3 regions of the Actinoplanes sp. NPDC051343 genome follow, and region 2 is predicted to be linked to each of the others. Evidence: riboswitches for the same ligand, from Rfam matches in the RefSeq annotation. Region 2 holds a riboswitch; each other region holds the start of a gene.
The links. Region 2 has a riboswitch for cyclic di-AMP ahead of ACIA5C_RS18515 (C40 family peptidase). Riboswitches for the same ligand answer to the same signal wherever they lie in the genome.
Positions count from the first base shown of each region.

Region 1 (2,253 bases), on a different contig from region 2:
CCTACTCGTCCGGCATGGCGGCGCGGCTCCGCTTCTCGATCGCCGCGGCCAAGAAGCACGACGTGCTGCTGATCGACGAGGCGCTGGCCACCGGCGACGCGAAGTTCCGCAAGCGGAGCGAGGCGCGGGTGCGTGAGCTACGCGCGGAGGCCGGCACGGTCTTCCTGGTCAGCCACAGCGAACAAACGATCCGCGACACCTGCGAACGCACCATCTGGCTCGAGTCGGGCGTGATCCGGGCCGACGGCCCGACCGAGGAGATCATGCGGATGTACGAGGAATTCAGCAATAAATGAGAGAAGGCCGGCCCCGATGGGCCGGCCTTCTGCGTTTCATCGCACCGAGAGATGTACGTGGTTCTCATGCTCGCTCGACGGGTCGCCGTTGCCCTTCGTGTACGCCTTCCAGCCGCTGCTGGGCAGCCAGATGCGCCGGAACCAGATCACGTAGAGGACGCCCAACTCGTCGGAGTTGTTGATGAAGTAGTTGGCCAGCCGGTTGCCGTAGTCCTTGCTGGCGCCCGACGCGACCCCGCCGAAGCCGCCCTTGTCGGCCGCGAAGTCGCAGGCCCGGCCCTTCGGATGCTCGCCACTGTTCTGATGCCGGAAGCAGGCCACGTAGTGGGTGAATCCGGCCGACTTGGCCTGCTGCATGGCGTGCAGCATGCGCGGGGTGATGCAGCCGTCGGTGGTCGGGTCGTTGACCGTGCATCCCTCGGGTGACAGCGACCCGTCCGAGTTCCGGTTGACCGACGTCGCCTTGGAACTGCCACCGCCGTCGCCCGGTTGCGGGTCGTCCTGTCCGGCGTTCGCCGTCTTGAGCGCCGCCTCGGCCTGCGCCTTGCGGGCCGCCATCACGGCGACCTGTTTCTGCTGGTCGCGCACGGTCGCGTCGATCGCCGCCTTGGCCCGGCCCTGAGTCTCGCGGGCGGTTTGCAGGTCGTGCATCGCCTTCTGCTGGCGGGCCGCCACGGTCTGCAGGACCTGGGCCCGGTCGAGGAAGCCGGCCGAGGAGTTGGCGGTCAGCAGCGCGCTCATCGGCCCGAGCCGACCGGCCCGGTAGGACTCCTGCACGACCTGGTCGAACGCGGCCTGCCGGGGCGCCATCTCGGTGTCGATCCGCTGGAGTCGGGTGGCCAGGTCGGTCTGCTTCTTCTTGGAGCCGGCCAGTTTGTCCCGGGCCTCGAGGTAGCCGCGGGAGGCCGTGTCGAGTTGCTGGGTGAGCGACTTGGAGCCGCCCTCGCCGTCGTCGCCCGACGATCCGGGTGCGGCCCGGGCGGGCGAGGCGAGTCCGGTCGCCGCGACGAGGGCGACCAGTATCGCGGCCATGGTTTTCGGCAGCACAGGCATTCCTTCCGGTGGTGCCGCCGGCCGGGTTAGCTGACGGGTTCGGGACGGAAGAAATCCCTACCGCTCTTCGTCGAGCGGATTCACCCCGGTGTAAAAGGTGGTTCCCCGGCTCACCCCGAAGGGTGATTAGGCGGCGGTCTCCATTCGAAGACCGCGGCCGACGATACCGGACGCCATCGATTGATCGATAGTTTTGATACGCAGAGCAATTGTCCAGTCACTATGCGTCCCACCATTACTAGATGTCGCCGTACGGTAACTGCTTTTGTCCTTTTCGAACCCTGAAGCATTCTCGCTGCTCGGGTAAACTCGGCGCCGGAATCTGCACGGCAGAACACCGCCTAATCGCCGCGAGGCGAGCCGGGGACCCAGGTTTTCCGTTGGGGTGCATCCGCTTGATGACGAGCGGTAGGGATCGCTTCCGTCCCGAACCCGTCAGCTAACCCGGTCGGCGGTCCACCCGGAAGGACATGCATGACCGTCAGACACCGTCGGTGGCTGAATCTCGCCCTGGTGCCGCTGATAGTGGCCGCCACCCTGACCGCCGTCACCGCCCCGGCGCAGGCCGAGCCCGGCTCCGGATCTTCCTCCACGTCGACGTCCCCCGACGAGAAGGGCGGTGACGAGCTCTCCGACAACTCCACCCTCAACGACGTGCTGGAGAGCACCAACCGGAAGTACGTGCAGGCCAAGGCCGCGGTCGCCACGTCGACCACCCAGCAGAAGGCGCTGGCCGGTCAGATCAAGGACGCCGAGGCCAAGCGCGACGCCCTCACCCCCGAGGTCGCGGCGATCGCGACCCAGCAGTACGAGACCGGCCGCCTCAGCGCGTCCCGTTTCCTGCTCGGCGCCGACGACTCGGACGACTTCCTCGCCAAGGCGGTCTCGCTCGAGGAGATCAACG
Region 1 is NZ_JBITEL010000015.1:71,198-73,450, forward strand. It holds gene ACIA5C_RS38700 (ABC transporter ATP-binding protein) at 1-296, shown strand, start outside; gene ACIA5C_RS38705 (coiled-coil domain-containing protein) at 333-1,349, opposite strand; cyclic di-AMP (ydaO/yuaA leader) riboswitch at 1,347-1,492, opposite strand; cyclic di-AMP (ydaO/yuaA leader) riboswitch at 1,678-1,818, shown strand; gene ACIA5C_RS38710 (coiled-coil domain-containing protein) at 1,824-2,253, shown strand, end outside.
Region 1: linked by a shared signal. The riboswitch ahead of ACIA5C_RS38705 (coiled-coil domain-containing protein) and the one ahead of ACIA5C_RS18515 (C40 family peptidase) in region 2 are both predicted to bind cyclic di-AMP.

Region 2 (2,253 bases):
CGTGGGACGGTTTCCAGATGCGCAGGAAGCCGATCACCGAAGCCGCCGACAGCAGCGCCGCCACGATGTCGGTCAACGGCACCGACAGATAGTTCGAGGCCGCGAACTGCGCCACCCCGAACACCAGCCCGGCCGTGAGGGCGACCGGCCAGGTCTGGCGGAGTCCCCGCTTCCCGTCGATGACGAGGACGAGGACCAGCGGCACGACCACGGCCAGTATCGGCGTCTGCCGCCCGACCATCGCACCGAGCGTGTCGCTGTTCAGCCGCGGGTCGTCACCGGCCCCCGCGGCCACCGTGCCGAGCGTGACGATCGGCGTTGCCAGCGCCCCGAACGCGACCGGCGCCGTATTGGCGATCAACGCCACCGACGCCGCCCGGATCGGACTGAACCCGAGCGCGATCAGCATGACCACGGTGACCGCTACCGGCGTACCGAAGCCGGCCAGCGCCTCGAGCAGCGCGCCGAAGCAGAACGCCACGATGACGGCCTGGACGCGCATGTCCGGGCTGACCCGCGCCATCGATCGGCGCAGCACGTCGAAGTGGCCGCTGACCACGGTCAGGTTGTAGACCCAGATCGCGTTGAGCACGATCCACAGGATCGGGAAGAAGCCGAACGCCGCGCCCTCGGTGGCCGAGAGCACGGACTGTCCGACCGGCACGGAGTAGACGGTTATCGCGACGACCAGGGCCACCACCAGGGCGATGACGCCGGCCAGCCAGGCGCGCATGCGCAGCACGCCGAGCAGCACGAAGAGCGTTAGAAGGGGAAGAACTGCGAAGATCGCGGAGAGACCGACCGAATTGCCGACGGGGTCGGTCACGATCCGGAACTGATCCACCATAGGACCCATCCAGGGTTGTCGATCGTTCCGATCAATCTAAACCGCGCATGACCGAAACGAACAGCCCTAGATCCCGATGCGACCGAACCGCACGTCGCCCCACGACCAGATCGCGGTCAGTTGCACCCGCTGCCCGGGCTTCGGCGCATGCCAGACCCGGCCCACGCCGGCATAGACCGCCACGTGGTAGGCATGGCCGCCGCTCAGCCAGAAGACCAGATCGCCCGGCCGGGCGGCGGCTTTCGCGATGTGCCGGGCGGCACGGAACTGCCCGTCGGCCGTACGCGGGAGGCTGATCCGCACACTCCGATACGCGTACCCCGTCAAGCCGGAGCAATCGAAGGCGCTCGGCCCGGTGGCGCCGAAGCGGTACGGCTTTCCGTGTTGAGCACGCGCCGCGGCCACGATGTGATAGCTACGCATTCTCGCCGCGTACGCAATTCCAGCGGGAGTCGAACGCGCCGCGCAAGTGCCGGCGGCGGGAGCAATGGTCAGCACCACCAGTGCGGCGGCGATGAGAATGGCGAGACGAACCGGCAGAGCCTTGACGTCGAGAAACACAAAGAATCCTTGGTCCTTCAACCGCCTGCGAGGTTAGCTGTCGGATCAGGCCGGAAGGACGGCCCGTCGCGCGTGGCGACCTCACCCCGAGCCGGCTGGTGAGCCGGCATGATGGTTCCCCCGTCCCCGCTCACTGAAGATCCTGATAGGAGTCGGTTTCCTCGACGCTCTCGGTGAGCGGGACTCGGCGCCCGAGAGCGACCTCCCGTCGGGGAGGCACCGCATACCCATCGGCGGCCCTCCGTGATTCGACAGTTCACGCGCCGCGTCCCGCCCGCCTCATTGGTCCCGAACCGGAGGCCCCGGTCGCTACCTCTCCGGACATCGCAGCCGGATCGACCCGATTCGGCGGAAAAATACGGCCGCCGGACGGTGAACCTCGTCACCGAATTCGTTGACCCCCGAAAGTGGATATCGGTTAAGCGCGAGCCCGGATCGGTCGAAAGGTATTGGGATAGACCTCTGCAAAGGGCGGTGAATTGCATGGTTCTGCACCAGATCGGAGAGTGGACTGATGCGGAACTTCCCCGGCTCAACCGGGCGATTCTTTCCGGTGATGCCCCACCGGGACTACTCACCGAGCAGTGCACTCAGGTGCTTTTCCCGCTATTGCCGCAACCCGACCGAGTGCCCGCTGAGCAGGCAAAACGCTTGGCCGTACGCCTCGGATTCGTCGGCGCCTCGCTCGGCCGGCACTACCAGGAGCGGACGCCGGAGGGAAAGCGGACGCCGGAGCGGGCATACGACGGCCTGACCGTCGGTGACCTGCCTTTTCGTCTCTACTTCGAGGCGATCGCGGAGCGGACCGGCACCGGACACTGCGGCCGCGACACCTATGCCTCCCT
Region 2 is NZ_JBITEL010000005.1:223,731-225,983, reverse strand. It holds gene ACIA5C_RS18520 (L-lactate permease) at 1-856, opposite strand, end outside; gene ACIA5C_RS18515 (C40 family peptidase) at 914-1,408, opposite strand; cyclic di-AMP (ydaO/yuaA leader) riboswitch at 1,416-1,576, opposite strand; gene ACIA5C_RS18510 (hypothetical protein) at 2,036-2,253, shown strand, end outside.

Region 3 (2,253 bases), 140 kb from region 2:
GGCTGGACAGCTCACGGAGGAGGTCGTCCTCGGTGAGCTCGGCCGGATCGATGCCGATCTCGAAGACATCGGCCTGCGTTGCGTCAGTCATGACTCTGCGGGTGCCCGCTCAGACGATCAACAAACCCCCACTTGTACGCTCAAAGGCATGAAGGGGCTGTGGACTCCCGCGTGGCTCGCGCGGCACCTTTTGGCCCTCGCCCTGACCGTGGGATTCCTCGCGCTGGGCTGGTGGCAATTCGACCGCGCCGCCGGCGGAAACACGCTGAGCTGGGGCTACACGTTCGAATGGCCGATATTCGCGGGTTTCGTGGTCTTCCTCTGGTTCCGCGAGGTGCAGGTCGCCCGCCGGGGCCCCGATGGAGAGGAGCCTGCCGAGACGCCCGTCGAACCCCCAGCGCCGGCCGGGAAGCTTCCAGGCGCGCCTGTTACGGTCGGCCGGCCGGTGCGGGTCCCGGTCAAGGCCGCGGCCAACGAGGACGACCCCGAGCTGGACGCCTACAACGACTACCTGGCCTGGCTGGCGGCGCATCCCGGCGCCCGGCCGGGCGACTACCCCGGCCCGAGGCGGGTCGAGCAAGAGCGGACACAGTAAGGACGTCGAAGTGCACGGAGCTCTCGTTCGTTACCGGATCATCGCCTGGATCGTCGGCGTGGGCCTGCTCGTGCTGGTGCTCGTCGGCATGCCGCTGAAGTACGCCGCCGGTAACGACACGGTGGTGGCGATCGTCGGCCCGGCGCACGGCTTCCTCTTCATGATCTACCTGGCGCTCACGTTCGATCTCGCGCGCCGGCTTCGCTGGCCCTTCCTGCGGATGATTCTGGTGATGGCGGCCGGCACCATTCCGTTCCTCTCGTTCTGGACCGAGCGGAAGGTGTCGCGTGATTGGGCACGTACTGAAAATGACGACGCGACTCTGGCAAAAAGTCCGGTTTGAGCCTACAGTTCTACGCGTTGCTCATGCCGAATGACAATGCGTTATCGGGATCATCGACACATACCGGTCTATTGGCATAATTCACTCGGATAGCACTTGATTTTGAATTTCCCATCGATAGGTTGGTGCGGTTGGTTCGGTCCGCAGCCACACCCTCCGGTGGCGCCGGCCAACGCTGCCTAATCATCACGGCGTGTTTGGCGCTCTCCCCCGGGCGTTGTTGAAAGCGCGTCGTGACGAGCCGGGGAACCGTGTTCGTTGGGGTGAATCCGCGTCAGCGGTAGGGCCTTCTTCCCGCCCGAATCCGTCAGCTAACCCGGTAGGCGGCCGAGCGGAAGAAAGGCCACTACACCCGTGCCACACCCCCGCACGAGGCTGAGAGCGCTCGTGATCGCGGTGACGGCATTCGCGGTCACCCTGACCGGTGCCCAAGCCGCACACGCGAGCCCCTCGACAAGCGATCTGACCAAGCAGATCGACGCGCAGTCCAAGCAACTCGAGGTTGTCGTCGAGTCGTACAACGCGATGAACATCAGCCTCCAGAAGACGCAGTCCGATCTGACGAAGCTCCAGGCTTCCCTGGCCCCGGCGAAGGCCGCCCTGCAGAATGCGAGTGCGCAGGTCGGCACCATCGCCACCACTGCCTATGTGCAGGGCCGGGTCGGACCGATGAGCGCCCTGCTGGACGGCAACAGCGGCGACCTCATGGCGAAGATGGGCTTCCTCGATCAGCTCCAGCAGTCCAACCAGCGCGACATCGACAACTTCACCCAGACGACCCAGACGTTCGCCCAGCGGCAGACCGAGTTGAAGTCGACTCAGCAGAAGCAGGCGGCGCAGCTGGCCGAGATCAAGGCCCGCAAGGCCAAGATCGAGAAGGACATCAAGTCGCTCAAGGCGAAGCGGACCCAGGCGTACGGCAGTCCGACGCAGTCCGGTCACAAGTACACCGGCTCGATCCCGAACGTTTCGGGTGACGCCGGCGTCGCCGTCCGGTACGCGTTCAACGCCATCGGCTCGTCGTACGTGTTCGGCGCCGACGGCCCGGGCAGCTACGACTGTTCCGGTCTCACCATGGCCTCGTGGAAGGCGGCGGGTCACTCGCTGCCGCACAACGCGGCCGCACAGTGGGGTGACGTGGCGCACATCAGCCGCGGCGACCTCGAACCCGGCGACCTGGTGTTCTACAACAGCCTCGCGCACGTCGGCATCTACGTCGGCAACAACCAGATCATCGACGCCCCGCGCGAGGGCGAACCGGTCGACAAGCGCTCGATCAACCGTGGCATGCCGATCTACGGCTACGGCCGAGTGA
Region 3 is NZ_JBITEL010000005.1:79,390-81,642, forward strand. It holds gene ACIA5C_RS17875 (DUF6158 family protein) at 1-91, opposite strand, end outside; gene ACIA5C_RS17880 (hypothetical protein) at 149-595, shown strand; gene ACIA5C_RS17885 (DUF3817 domain-containing protein) at 606-938, shown strand; cyclic di-AMP (ydaO/yuaA leader) riboswitch at 1,156-1,277, shown strand; gene ACIA5C_RS17890 (NlpC/P60 family protein) at 1,326-2,253, shown strand, end outside.
Region 3: linked by a shared signal. The riboswitch ahead of ACIA5C_RS17890 (NlpC/P60 family protein) and the one ahead of ACIA5C_RS18515 (C40 family peptidase) in region 2 are both predicted to bind cyclic di-AMP.